Regions from separate parts of the Tatumella sp. JGM94 genome, predicted to be linked through region 1. Evidence: predicted binding sites of a transcription regulator. Region 1 holds the regulator's gene; the other holds the start of a gene.

Region 1 (7,558 bases):
ATGGAACGGTAATCTGGACTTCTCTTCGGGTTATGCGGCGGATATCATCGGTATTGATGTTGCAGCCTTCACTGCGATAGAAATGACGGAGTCCGGTGACAGCAGCCATCCGAACGAAATTGCTTTTTCATCGAGTAATAAAGCCTATTCTGAAGACTGGAGCGGTGATAAAAGCGGGATTAGTTTATATAAAGCCGCATTAAAAATGAAATACGGTCCCTTTAAATTACGTGCCGGATATATTCAGCCAGAAGGCCAGACATTACTGGCACCACACTGGAGTCTGTTACCGGGTACCTATCAGGGCGCAGAGGCTGAAGCTGCTTTCGATTATGCAGACTACGGAGCTCTCAAATTTTCTTATATGTGGACCAACCGCTATAAGTCACCGTGGCATATCGAAATGGACCGTTTTTACAAAAATGATCGCCGTTCCAGAGTCGCATACCTGCACTCACTGGGGGCTAAGTATGATTTCAAAAATGGTTTGTTACTGGAAGCCGCTTATGGTGAAGCCAGAAATTATATCAGTCAGTATTTTTTGAAAACCAGCTATAGCGTTGACCTTGCCGGTTCGCCGTTACACAGCAGTTATCAGTTTTATGGTTCCCGGAATAAATCTCAGCAACAAGGGGCGAACCAGGTGTATGACGGAATGGCGTGGCTACAGGCTGTAACCTTTGGTTATCGTGTCGGTCAGGTCGATTTACGTCTGGAAGCCACCAGTGTAAAAGCCGCAGGCAGGCAGGGATATTTTCTGCAACGCATGACCCAGACCTATTCCTCGTCTAATGGCCGGCTGGATGTGTGGTGGGATAACCGTTCTGACTTTAACGCCAACGGTGAAAAAGCAGTATTCCTTAGTGCGATGTATGACCTCAGCCGCTGGCAACTTCCGGGCTGGGCGGTAGGCGCATCGGTTGCTTATGGCTGGAATGCGAAGCCGTCCTCTGTCAATGAGGCTGCAGATAGCTGGTATTTCTCCGGGAATAAAATAAAGGAATCCTCCTGGAGTCTGGATGGGATTTATACCGTACAGCAGGGGCGTGCTAAAGGAACATTATTTAAATTGCACTTTACACAATACAGCAATCACTCTGATATACCCAGCTATTCCGGGGGTTACGGAAATATGTTTCAGGATGAGCGTGATGTGAAATTTATCATGATGGTACCTTTTAATATTATTTAATTCCCGTAAAAGGACGGATTATGAAGTATTTACTGTACTTTTTTATCGTATCTGGCCTGGCCGGGTGTCAGGCATCAATAAAAAAACCACTTAATAATAATATGGAAACTGTCAGTCCGCGTGATTATCAGGCCTGTATTAATACCCTGAAAAGCGGTGATGATGAAGACTCTGTTATTCGTTGCCAGCGTATTACTAATGAAATAAGAAAAAATTAATTAAATTAACATAATGAATTAAGGACGACTCATGAAATATACCCGAAAACATGTGTTAGCCGGTATAGTCAGTGCTTTGCTGTTATGCAGTACGGCTACCGCCAGTCAGATGACTATCGATAAAATAAGTCAGTTTGGTGTGAAGTTTTCAGTACAGGATAATCTGGCCGCGACCAATGGTATTGACTGTGCCGCCCTGGGCGGCGACTGGGGATCCTGTTACCGTGCCTCTATCACACTGACTAATCCCGGAGAAGCGCTGAATGACAAAGACTGGGCCATTTATTTCTCCAGTATTCGACAGATTCTGTCCGTCGGGAATGATCAGTTTAAAATCACGCATCTGGTGGGGGATTTACACAAGATAGAACCCACGGATAAATTTCGTGGCTTTCCGGCCAGGCAGTCAGTGGTTTTGCCATTGATCAATGAATACTGGCAGGTTTCTGTCAGTGATGTATTGCCGCGCTGGTATGTCACTTCTGGCGGAGCAACCCCGAAGGTGATCCGTGTCACGGATACTGAAGATCTGCAGCAGATCACCGACATCCCGTCGGGCCAGTGGCGTCGCAGCCCGACCGATGCCAATATCCTGATGACTGCAGAAAATCGTTACCTGAAAAATAAGTCTGTCCGGTTAATCAGCCGCCAGCAACTGCGTGGTCAGATTATCCCCACCCCGCAACAAGTGGATATACGGCAGGGAAATGTCAGCCTGAAACAAGGGGTTGTACTTAGTCTCGGGGCATTACCGACAGACAGTGCGCAGGTGATTCACCGGGCATTTGAAGCGGCGGGGGTCCGGACCGGTGAAGGGTATCCGGTGAGCACCCGCATTGTCCCCGCTGATTTTACCGGTGAGGCAATAAAACAAGGGGCATACCGGCTGGATGTTTCGGCAGATAAAACCGTGATTACCGGTTACGATCCGCAAGGCGTATTTTATGGCCTTCAGTCATTATTGCAATTAATCCCGCCGCAGGGTGACCCGCTGATACCGGAAATTCGCATACAGGATGCGCCGCGCTTTGCTTATCGTGGAATATTTATTGATGTCGCCAGGAACTTTCATTCTAAAGCCGCGATCCTGCGGACTCTGGCTCAAATGTCTGCCTATAAACTCAATACTCTGCATCTGCATCTGAGTGACGATGAAGGCTGGCGACTGGAAATCCCCGGTTTACCTGAGCTGACGCAGGTCGGGGCCAGCCGTTGCCATGACCTCAGTGAAACCCGCTGTTTGCTACCGCAACTCGGCTCCGGCCCGGATACCGGTACCAATGGCAGCGGATTCTTCAGCCGTGAAGATTACCTGGAAATACTGAGATATGCGAAAGCCAGACAAATAACGGTGATCCCTGAAATCGATATGCCAGCCCATGCCCGGGCGGCAGTGATTTCGATGGAAGCCCGTTATAAAAAACTGATGGCGGAAGGTAAAACCAGAGAGGCGAATGAATATCGTCTTCAGGATGCCGGGGATAACTCGCAGGTGACCACAGTACAGTTTTATGATCGTACCAGTTTTGTTAATCCCTGCCTGCCTTCTTCGCGGCGTTTTACTGATAAAGTCATGTCGGAAATTATCAGTATGCATAAAGACGCCGGGCAACCGTTACAGCGCTGGCATTTCGGGGGGGATGAAGCCAAAAATATCTATCTCGGGGCCGGATATACGGATAAGACTAATCCTGAACCGGGTAAAGGTCAGCGGGATATGCGGTTGCAGGATCATCCGTGGCAGAAATCAGCAAGTTGCAATAAATTACTGCAATCCGGTGCCGTTGCGGATCTCACCCATTTACCTGGCTGGTTTGCATTGCAGGTCAGCCAGCTGGCCAAATCTCACGGGCTGAAGGGTATTCAGGCCTGGCAGGACGGACTGAAAGAAATCAGTGATAACCGTCAGTTTAGTACCAGAGATAATCTGGTGAATTTCTGGGATACCCTCTATTGGGGGGGCGTCAGTTCAGTCAATGACTGGGCGAATAAAGGTTATCGGGTGATTGTATCTAATCCTGATTATCTTTATCTGGATATGCCCTATGAAGTGAATCCTCAGGAACCCGGCTATTACTGGGCAACCCGTTTCACTGATGAGCGGAAGATCTTCAGTTTCGCGCCGGATAACCTGCCACAAAATGCAGAAACATCTACGGACCGTGATGGTAACAGCTTTGCGGCCAATTCTGCCGGTCACTGGCCGGGGGCTTATGGTATGTCAGCACAGGTCTGGAGTGAAATAGTGCGTACCGATCAGCAGATGGAGTACCGGTTATATCCACGGTTATTTTCCGTGGCAGAGCGGGCCTGGCATAAAGCTGACTGGGAATTACCGTATAAACAGGACCAGTATTTTGAAAAAGGGAAAACACAGCATGTCGATCAGCAACGGCTGGATAATGACTGGCAGCGCTTTGCTAATCTTTTGGGGCAGTCAGCCCTGATACGGCTGGATACGGCCGGTATAAATTACCGTATACCTGTGCCCGGCGCGGTGATCATCAACGGCACTCTGCAGGCTAACACTGCTTTACCCGGGGTCGCTATTGAATATTCCGTCGATGGTGGTCAGCAATGGCTACCGTATAACAGTCTGAAAGCTCCTGCGGTGGCCGGTAACGTACTGGTCAGATCCGTCAGCCCTGACGGTAAACGCTTTAGTCCTTCAGTAGCTCCGGTGGCCGGATAACAGAGGGAAGGGCAGATAAAAAAACCCGCAATTTGCGGGTTTTTTATCTGTAAGACTATGACGGTAAACATCCGTCATCAGATAACAGTTACAACCTGAACAGGGCCGGGTTATTTATCGTTATGTAATGAATCATCTTCGCGGCAGTCACCTTCTGTACAGTGACCATACAGATAAAGACTATGGTTAGTTAGCTTAATACCAAACCGGGTTGCGATTTCACGCTGGCGTTGTTCAATTGACTCATCACTGAACTCAATCACTCTGCCGCAATCCAGGCAGATCAGGTGGTCATGATGTTGCTGCTGAGTCAATTCAAAAACTGACTTACCGCCTTCGAAGTTGTGACGGGTAACGATGCCCGCATCATCAAACTGGTTAAGCACACGGTAAACGGTGGCCAGACCAATTTCTTCACCCATATCGATCAGGCGTTTATACAAGTCTTCCGCACTGACATGGTGGCATTCTGGTTCCTGAAGCACTTCCAGAATTTTCAGTCTTGGAAGGGTAACTTTCAGGCCAGCCTTCTTCAATGCGGAGTTGTTGTCAGTCATGCAGTTTATGTCCTGTTACTTTTGAAAAATGACTTTGGCAAGAAGCCCTGAAGTTTGTTAGATAATGACCTTATAATTGTTAGTCCATTATAGGACTGATACACCAAAATTGAAACTACAGACCTGAAAACAACGCACCAATAACACTTCAATAAAGTGTTTTACTGTGCTCAGGTCCGGTGCATCAACTCTGTCAGGGTCTGACCCTGACATCTCTTATAAGCCGGGCGCTGCCGAAAAGAAGAGTGCGGGTTCTTCTGGTCATGTTAGTCGTTCCCGCAAGTGTCTGAAGTAAACAGTATCACAACTGATACTAAAACCCCTATTAAGCTTCGAGGATTTCTTTCAGCTGCAGTTCGTCCGAAATCTGGTTTACCCACTGGCTGACACGCTCAGCAGTCAGCTCTGGCTGACGATCTTCGTCAATCGCCAGTCCGAGGAAGTGGTTGTCATCGGCAAGGCCTTTGGATGCTTCAAAATGGTAACCGGCAGTCGGCCAGTGGCCGACAATCACCGCGCCTTTTGGCTCGATAATGTCACGCAGGGTACCCAGTGCATCACAGAAATATTCGGCGTAGTCTTCCTGATCACCGCAACCAAACAGCGCAACCAGCTTACCGTTAAAATCAATTTCTTCGAGGGTCGGGAAGAAGTCATCCCAGTCGCATTGTGCTTCGCCATAGTACCAGGTCGGGATGCCCAGCAGCAGAATATCGAAAGCTTCCAAATCTTCTTTGGTACTCTTAGCGATATCGTGCACTTCAGCAACGTCTTTACCCAATTGTTTCTGGATCATTTTCGCGATGTTTTCTGTGTTGCCGGTATCGCTGCCAAAAAAGATGCCTACGATTGCCATGTGGGGATAACCTCTTGAATCTTCGAATCAGATAATTGTAATGTCACTACAGATGCGCAGATGATAACAGACCTGCGATGTGTGCGGAACTTGTAAACCGGTCAGATTTGTCCCTGAGTGCGTTTCCCTGAACTCAGTCCTGCTTTAGCTGTGCCAGAATAATTTGTTCAATAAGTTCACTGCGGCTCAGGTTACGTTCCGCAGCCAGCGCGTTCAGAGCATCGACGACTTCAGTGTTCATTTTGAGTTCAACCCGTTGTAAACCTCGGACTTTATCTCGTTTCAGTTGATTGCGCTTATTTATCCGCAATTGCTCATCCCGGGAAAGCAGACTGGTTTTGGGACGACCGGGCCGGCGTTCGTTGGCGAACAAATCGAGCGTGGTACGATCCGTATTTTCTTTTGCCATGATTTTTGAAACTGAACACCTGCTATGTATCAGATACACGCAGCTTATGATGAATGAATACCGTTATCATGTTAAAAGCACACGATAAAAATTTAGCGCGCAATCATACTCCAGTGCGATGAAGGACGCCAATGTTTAAACCATCTCAGCCCTGAGTTTTCTGCGGGCCGTATAAAAAACGCTGAACTGCGTTGAGCACTGCCACAGGTTTTTCCGCATGGACCCAGTGACCGGCACCGGCAATGATATGTGCTTTCGCACAGGGAAATTGTGCCAGTAACGGGGTACGGTACAGCGGGTCAAGGTAAGGTGATGCACCTCCGCCGATAAATAATGCCGGATGAGGCCAGCAAGGGCAGGTTTCCCAGCCAGCAATGGTGGTGTAGTTTTCCCATAAAGCCGGCACATTAAACAACCATTCTCCCTGATGAAAAGATTTAAGCAGAAAATTAATCACCATCTCATCCCTGAGTATGGGTCTCATCAGTTCCGCCGCCGCATCTCTTCGGGTGACCGCTGCCTGACTGACCGCCCGCAGTGCTGCGAAAATATCGTCATGGCGACGAATCTGATAATCGACCGGGGCAATATCAATCATCACCAGTCGTTTGATCCGTGCCGGTGCCAGTGCGGACATGGCCATGGCAATTTTTCCGCCCATCGAATGGCCGATAACATTCACCGTTCCGAGTTGCAGATGGTCGAGAGTATCGAGCATATCCCGGGCCATGGCGGCATAGGACATCTCTGCTGCCCGCGGAGAATGTCCGTGGTTTCGCACATCGACCTGAACCACCGGCGCGCGGGATTTCAGATGACGGGCCAATACCCCCAGGTTATCCAGGCTGCCAAACAACCCATGGATCAATAAGATCGGGGATAATTCTTCATCAAATTGTTCAGTTTGCAGACGGCTGTTTAAAATCATGGCAAAGTTCTTACGGTTGAAAGCCTGGCTTAGGGTATCATGGTTTAATCTTTCATGAACTCAGCAGAAAATGTTTAGGGTATTATCTGACTTTTAGCGGAATTGCTATTCAGCGCTTCCGGCTTCGCTGAGTTTAATTTTATAATCACCTGGTAAAATATCGGGCGCAGAATACCGGATATTTAGCGGCACAACTGCGCAGGAAGACATTTTACCCCAGTCATAACAGTACGGAATAAGATGAAAACGATTGAAATAGACGATGATCTTTATCGTTATATTGCCAGCCATACACACCATATTGGTGAAAGTGCCTCTGATATATTACGCAGAATGCTGAATGTATCCGGGCTGGCGGAATCCGCGGCTCAGGAAATACCGTCTGAGAAACGTGATACGCCGCTACTGGCAGAAACCCGAGCTGGCTCTCGCCCGCAGGATCGGGTCCGTACCGTACGTGAATTGCTGTTATCTGACGAATATGCGGAACAAAAACGTGCTGTTAACCGGTTTATGATGGTGTTATCCACCCTCTACCGGCTGGACCCGCGGGAATTTCAGGTAGCTACCACCACCATGCAGGGCCGCACCCGGGTGTATTTTGCCGGTGATGAACAAACATTGTTACAGAATGGTACGCATACCAAACCAAAACATATTCCCGGAACCCCGTATTGGGTGATTACTAATACGAATACCGGCCGCA
Region 2 (7,558 bases), on a different contig from region 1:
CAACTGAAAATTCGTGGCCAGCGCATCGAACTGACCGAAATAGATCATCTACTACAGGGACTGGCAGGTATACGTCAGGCAGTTACAGTGGCGCGTGTTTTACAGCCCCCCCGTCATGGCAGCCAAGCGGGCTGGGAAGATGCCCGCCAGCTTATTTCTTACGTCATCAGCGATCAGCCGACAGACAGCGAACAACTGCGTGCAGAGTTGTCAGCACATTTGCCGGCCCATATGGTACCGATAGTGATTATGCAGGTGGACGATTTCCCGCTGAGCAGTAATGGCAAGCTGGATCGAAAAGCCTTACCCCTGCCGGAGACCGGTGCCGGAAAAATACAGCGTTTGCCTGAGCCGGGACTGGAAAGCACACTGGCGACAGAGTTCGCCGCCATACTCGGTTGTGACCAGGTTTATGCCAGCGATGATTTCTTTGCTCTGGGGGGGCATTCACTGCTGGCGATGCGTCTTGCCGCACGGTTACGCCAGGTTTTAGCGATCCCCGTGACCGTCGGACAAATTATGATCGCTCCGGGTGTTGAAGCTCTTGCCAGGCTGCTGACCGCGCCGACAGAAAATACCACAGAGGCTGCGGGTTTCTCTGACCTGCTGCCGTTACGCGAAGCTGGCGGACCAGAACTTTTCTGTTTCCACCCGGCCTCCGGATTTGCCTGGCAATTCAGTATCCTGCGACGTTATCTGGACCCGCACTGGCAAATCACCGGTATACAGTCCCCTGCCGTACAAGGGGTTCTGAATAATAGTCAGCATATTGATGAGGTCTGCGAAGCACATTTACAACGCCTCCGCCAGCGCCAGCCCCATGGGCCGTATTATCTGCTCGGTTATTCACTGGGTGGCACACTTGCTCAGGGGGTGGCCGCCAGGCTGGAAGCGGCCGGTGAGCAGGTAGCTTTCCTCGGACTGCTGGATACCTGGCCGCCGGAAACCCAGAACTGGGACGAACGCCAGGGAAAAAATGTGTTGGATCCGGAAGTGCTGGCCGAAGTTGACCGTGAGCGAGAGCAGTTTATGCAAAGCCAGCGCACAATGGCAGGCGAAGAAATGTCAGAAATGTTTGATGTTATCAGCGCTAACTATGCCAGCGCAGTACGCTTACTCACAACGGCTGGCAGTGCGAAATTTGGCGGTAATGCAGTTATGTTTCTGGCAGAAAAAACCCGCCAGCCAGGCATGGATGCCCGGCAATGCTGGGCGCCGTATCTCCCGCAATTACAGATTGTTCCGCTGAACTGCGCTCATTCAGAGATTCTTTCTGACAAGGTATTCACCCGGCTTGGCCCGGCCATCAATCAGTATCTGAAAGCATCTGCACCATAAACTGTTCATGCCGGACGAAGATTGTATCGTCCGGCATGGTACAGCAGGTTATACGGACGGTTGTTCTCTGCCCAGCGGTACAATCATCGGTGTCCCTGCTACCGGATCACTGATTATCATACATTTCAGCCCGTAAACCTGCTCAATCAGCGCCGGGGTCACAATATCGCAGGGTTTGCCTTCCGCAATAATCTGACCATCACGCATCGCAATCAGGTGCGTTGCATAACGACAGGCATGATTCAGTTCATGTAAGACCACTACCAGGGTGCGTCCGTGTTGCCGGTTAAGATCCCGGATTAATTCCATCAGTTCGATCTGATGGGTTATATCCAGCCAGGTGGTCGGTTCATCCAGCAACAGCAACGGTGTCTGCTGCGCCAGTACCATGGCGATCCACACCCGCTGCCGCTGTCCTCCCGACAGAGTATCCACCGTTTGTCCGGCCAGGTGACCGACCCGGGTAGCCTGCATTGCATCATCGACTGCACGGGTGTCTTCACCGCGCCAGCGGCCAAACAGATGCTGATGGGGATAACGCCCGCGGGAAACCAGTTCACGGACCGTAATTCCGGCCGGCGCATCCGGTGACTGGGGCAGCAACCCCAGCCGTCTGGCAACCTCTTTTGTCGGATAGCTGTTGATATCGGCACCGTTCAGCACAATATGGCCAGCAACCGGTGTCAGTAACCGGCTCATCGTCCGCAACAGGGTCGACTTACCACAGGCATTGGGGCCAATAATCACGGTCACTTCCCCCCGGGGGATAGCCACGGATAGATCGCGGGCAACAATCTTGTTATCGTAACCGAGTGTCAGATGCTGTCCCAGCAGCGGTGATTGTCTGTCAGTCATTTACGACGGGCCTCTCTGACCAGTAAACTCATTAAGTAAATCCCGCCCAGACTCACCGTGACCACTCCCACCGGCAGCTGATACGGAACAAACAGATGGCTGGCAATATAGTCTGCTGCCAGCAATAAAATCGCCCCACAGAAAGCACTGGCGGTCAGCCGGGAGTGTCCGTTACGGCATAAGCGGCTGGCAATTTGCGGGGCCACCAGCGCGATAAAAGAAACCGGACCAATCAGCGCCGTCGATACCGCGGTCAGTATGACTCCCGTCAGCATTAACAGCATCCTGCTGCGCTCAACCGGAACCCCCAGCGCAGCTGCCATATCATCCCCCATCTCCAGTAAACGCATACGTCTGGCCAGTAATCCGGTCGCGACACTGGCCAGTAACAGGATCAGGGCAACCGGTGGCAGGCTGTGCCAGCTGATGCCATTCAGTGAACCGGCACTCCATAATCCGGCGGATAATGCCGTATCCAGTGAAGCTGAAGTGATAAGCCAGCTATTCAGAGACATCAGTAAGGCACGGACACCAATGCCGACAATAATCAGCCGGAAAGTATCCACTCCCCGCCGCCAGGAGAATATATAGACCAAAACTGCCGTGATCAGTCCGCCAGCCAGCGCCGCCAGCGCCAGAACAGCAGGCTGTCCCGGTAAAAATACCATCACCAGCAAGACGGCCGAAAATGCGCCGGTGTTAAACCCCAGAACATCCGGACTGCCAAGCGGATTACGTAACAGTGACTGAAATATTGCACCGCTGAGAGCCAGTGCGGCACCGGTCAACAGTGCAGTCACTACCCGCGGTAATCGCCAGTCCATCACTATCATCGTAACAGCCCGTGGTGCACTGCCATTCAGTACTTGCCAAAGCTGGCTACTGCTCAGTACCAGAGTGCCGCGGCTCAGGGACAGCACACTGACAGCAATCATAACGGCCAGTAAACAGAGTAATACTGTCAGGGTCCGGCCAGCCATCAGAGACCTCCCGCGGGCTGACGACGGATCAGAAAGATCAATACCGGCGCGCCGATAAATGCTGTCACAATCGACACCCGCAGTTCTCCGGCAGCCATAAACCGCCCGGCGATATCGGCTGACAGCAACAGACAAGGTGTCAGGAACAGCGTGACCGGTAACAAACGGCGGTGATCGGCACCTGCCAGTAAGCGGCCCAGATGAGGCGCAATCAGGCCGACGAAGGCTATCGGCCCGGTCAGTGCCGTGGCTGAACCGGCCAGCAGAGCCACCGCCAGCAGACCACTCAGCTGGGTACCCAGCACCCGGGTGCCGAGAGTGGTTGCCATATCTCCCCCCATACTGAGATTATTCAGGGATTTACTAAGTAATAAGGCCAGTAATACAGCCACAACAATGGCCGGGGTAACAACGGCCAGAGAAGAGAACTGACGGATATCCAGCGAGCCACTGAGCCAGAAACGCAGATGATCATAGATATCAGGATTCATCAGTGAGAACCCGTTAGTGATGCCTTCCAGTACCGCTGCCAGGGCAACCCCGGCCAGAGTCAGCCGGACCGGATTAACACGGCCGCCAGCCGCCGCCCCTGTCAGGGCGACGATCAGTAAGGCAAACACTGCACCGCCAAAGGCAAAGCCAAGCCAGGCCTGCGGGGTATCAGCCCCGGTCAGGGCAATACCCAGAACAATGGCAAAAGACGCACCGGAGTTAATACCAAGCAGACCGGGGTCGGCCAGCGGGTTACGGGTCAGCGTTTGCATCAGTACCCCGGCCACCCCCAGCGAAATACCGGCGGCAATTCCGGCCAGAGTCCGGGGGAGTCTTGCAAAACGGATAATCGTACAGTCCTGAGAGCTACAGGGGCCTGACGATACCAGCGCCTGCCAGCTTTCCGTCACCGGGATCAGCTTCGCCCCGGCCATCAGACTCAGGGTGGTCAGCAAAATAAACAACAGTAACAGCAATATCAGCAAATACGGTTGGCGCATCACTCTCAGAACCTTCATCGCACTAAAATACTCGCTGCCCGCAGGAAATGAATATACCGTCAGCAACAGAGAAATACCGGCTGTCCCCGGTTACGGGGGCTTAATCTGCAAAGAGTTTTTGCAGGGTCGTCAGCAGATGGCTGGCACTATAATAATCCAGTCGGAAATTGTCAGCCCCCATCCCATAGACGTTTTTATTGCTGACCGCTTCTGTCTGTGAGAGAAACGGGTCACTGAGCACTGAAGGAACCGTGCTGTCAGTACTGGCGAATAACAGCCAGCTTTTACCGTCCAGCCCCGTGGCCAGGTTTTCCCCTGATAACTGAATAATATCTTTACGCTGCCCCATACTAACGTTACCGGTGACAGAGGATGGCGGTATCGCCAGGCTAAATCCAAGTTGTTCCAGCAGTTTTCCCTGGGCTGACTCACGGGTCCACAGATTGACTTCACGTCCGCCGCCATTCCACACCATGGCAGAGACTGGCTGTGGTGGCAGGCGTAACCCGGGTTTTAATGCTTTTTCCCGCTGATCAAATTCTGCAACTTTCTGTGCTGCCTGAGCCTCATGACCGGTCGCCTGCCCCAGCACAGTCACCAGTTGCTGCCAGCTTTTATCGTCATAATTCACTACCAGCACAGGGGCAATCGCCGATAACTGGCTGACCATGCGCAGAGCACTGTCATTTCCTGTCGCACTGACCAGAATCAGATCCGGTGCTTCACTGGCAATACTTTCGATATTGGGCTCACCGATATATAAGGGTTTAACCTTCCGCTGCCGGGCAATATCTCCCCATTGGCGGAAAAAACCCTGAGCATCGGTAAAACGACTGCCCGGGGCCCCGGCACCACTCCCGACTACCGGAGCATCAATCGCCAGCAGTGATCCGGTCAGAGTCACGCTGGTGGAGACAATACGCTCAGGTGGCTGCTGAAGAGTGACTGTGCCGTTTTCAGCCTTGATTTGTCTCGGCCAGCCATCCATCGCGCTGACCTGTATGCTTAAAGGCAGTAAAAGCACCATTAACCATCTTCTGTAACCTGACCATACTGTTTTCATTGCTTAGCCCCGGGGTTGACTGATTGAGATTGTCGTATTTCCTGCGGATTTTCACCTGTAAAGGACGATTTCATTGACACATTATAAGGATCCGGTTAGGTTACACGAAACAATACAAATGATAATCATTATTAGATATTTTATCATTCCAGGACTCGATTATGGTAGAAAAGGAACAGGTTGAAAATCCCTGTTTTGAGGAATTTCCCTCCTTACAAGGCCGTTTTCTGTTTACCTCAGGCTGGAAAAGCCTGATTACCCGGGGTTGCTTCCGGCGTTTGTCTGGCCCGTTATCCGCCACCTCCTCCGCACCGTCTCTTATCGCACAACAGCTGGATACGGCGTTCAGGGATGCCCGGGCCGCCGGGATTACGCGACCGGTGGTTGTCGGGGCTATCCCCTTTGATACCCGCCAGCCTTCAGAATTGTATATTCCGCAACAAAGTACATTCTTCCATCGTCGACAGCTTAACGCTGTGACTGAGACCACGCCACGGGGCGGGATTGAAGCATTACCTGCCCGTCAGATACCGGAAAAAAGCGTATTTACAGCAATGGTCGCCTCAGCAGTCCGGGCCATGGCACGCGGTGAACTGGATAAAGTCGTTCTGTCACGGTTACTGACGACCCGCTGCCAGCAGCCACCGGATCTGCAGCTTCTGATGTCACAGATTGTGCAGCAAAACCCGGATAATTATCACTTCCATGTCCCCCTGTCTTCGGGCGCAGCGTTACTGGGTGCCAGTCCGGAATTGTTGCTCAGAAAAGCAGGCACTGACTTCTGGTCCTGCCCGCTGGCCGGGTCAGCACGCCGTTATCCGGAGGCTGCCGCAGATCAGCAGTCAGGCCAGACGCTGATGAATTCAGAAAAGGACCGCCATGAACACCGGCTGGTCACCGATGCGATGCGCAATACGCTGCAACCGGTAAGCGAGACACTGTCGGTACCCTCGGTACCGGAACTGGTGACCACCGGAACATTATGGCATCTGGCGACCCGGATCCACGGAACCGTCAGCCACCGGCAGCAAAATGCGCTTGAACTGGCGGCATTGCTGCACCCGACCCCAGCCCTGAGTGGTTTCCCCCATACTCAGGCACTGACATTAATCCGGCAGCTGGAACCTTTTGACCGCCAGTTATTTGGCGGGATGGTGGGCTGGTGCGATGACCAGGGAAATGGTGAATGGGCCGTCACTATCCGCTGTGCAACGGTAGACAAGCAGGACATCACCCTGTTTGCCGGGGCAGGCATTGTACCGGCTTCAGTGCCGGAGGCTGAATGGCAGGAAACCGGCGTTAAACTGACAACAATGCTGAAAGCTTTCGGGCTTGACCAATAAAGGTAACTCCCATGACTATCCCTTATACCCGCTGGCCCGACGCGCTGGCCAGCCGTTACCGCAGTAAAGGGTACTGGCTGGATCGGCCACTCAGTGATATCTCAGACCGCCAGCAGAATAATGATGCTATCGCCATCATTGATAATGACAGCCGCCTGAGCTACCGCCAGCTGGCACTTTACAGTTCGCGTCTGGCAGCAAAACTGCAACAGGCCGGACTCAGGAAAGGTGATACCGCTTTAGTACAGCTGGGTAATAACTGCGAGTTTTACCTGGTATTTTTTGCGCTCCTGAAACTGGGCGTGGCTCCGGTCAATGCCCTGTACAGCCATCAGCGCAGTGAATTACTGTCTTACGCCGGACAGATTTCCCCGGCACTGTTAATCGCTGACCGCCGGCATGGTCTGTTTGCTGATGACCAGTTTATACAACAGGTTCCGTCACTGAAAACCGTGGTCATGCACCATGCTCTCACCGGTGATAACTGTCTGACGGACTGGCTGACCACCCCCGGCGAGCATTTTGTTGCTGATCCCACTGCGGCAGATGAAGTCGCTTTTTTCCAGTTATCCGGCGGCAGTACCGGTACACCGAAACTGATCCCGCGTACCCATAATGACTACTACTACAGTATCCGTGCCAGCAACGATATCTGTGCCGTCGACGCGGATACCCGCTACCTGTGCGCCCTGCCCGCTGCACATAATTACCCGATGAGTTCTCCGGGCTGTCTGGGGGTATTTTATGCCGGTGGTTTCGTGGTAATGGCATCTGACCCCAGTGCCACACAATGCTTTCCGCTGATAGAGAAACATCAGATCACCATGACCGCGCTGGTTCCTCCGGCGGTCAGTCTGTGGCTGCAATCGATCAGTGATCAGGGAAATGCCCGGCAGCTTCGCTGTTTAAAAGTGTTACAGGTCGGCGGGGCGCGGCTCAGTGAATCTCTGGCACGACGGATAATTTCTGATATCGGCTGCCAGCTGC

The links. The regulator Fur, encoded in region 1, represses iron uptake genes when iron is present. The targets are predictions, from matches to a motif close to ATAATAATGAGAACNACTATCAA.
Region 2: JK216_RS08365 (isochorismate synthase) is a predicted target of Fur. The motif match lies at 5,341-5,363, and genes of this name have one in related genera.

What each region holds. Positions count from the first base shown of each region.
Region 1 covers NZ_JAERJN010000006.1:11,376-18,933, forward strand. Annotated here, with positions in the region: gene JK216_RS05840 (OprD family outer membrane porin) at 1-1,192, shown strand, start outside; gene chiQ (ChiQ/YbfN family lipoprotein) at 1,213-1,410, shown strand; gene JK216_RS05850 (family 20 glycosylhydrolase) at 1,442-4,102, shown strand; gene fur (ferric iron uptake transcriptional regulator) at 4,213-4,659, opposite strand; gene fldA (flavodoxin FldA) at 4,985-5,515, opposite strand; gene ybfE (LexA regulated protein) at 5,649-5,924, opposite strand; gene ybfF (esterase) at 6,070-6,852, opposite strand; gene seqA (replication initiation negative regulator SeqA) at 7,093-7,558, shown strand, end outside.
Region 2 covers NZ_JAERJN010000009.1:55,939-63,496, forward strand. Annotated here, with positions in the region: gene JK216_RS08340 (enterobactin synthase subunit F) at 1-1,338, shown strand, start outside; gene JK216_RS08345 (ATP-binding cassette domain-containing protein) at 1,387-2,193, opposite strand; gene fepG (iron-enterobactin ABC transporter permease) at 2,190-3,128, opposite strand; gene fepD (Fe(3+)-siderophore ABC transporter permease) at 3,173-4,165, opposite strand; gene fepB (Fe2+-enterobactin ABC transporter substrate-binding protein) at 4,266-5,192, opposite strand; gene JK216_RS08365 (isochorismate synthase) at 5,390-6,571, shown strand; gene JK216_RS08370 ((2,3-dihydroxybenzoyl)adenylate synthase) at 6,583-7,558, shown strand, end outside.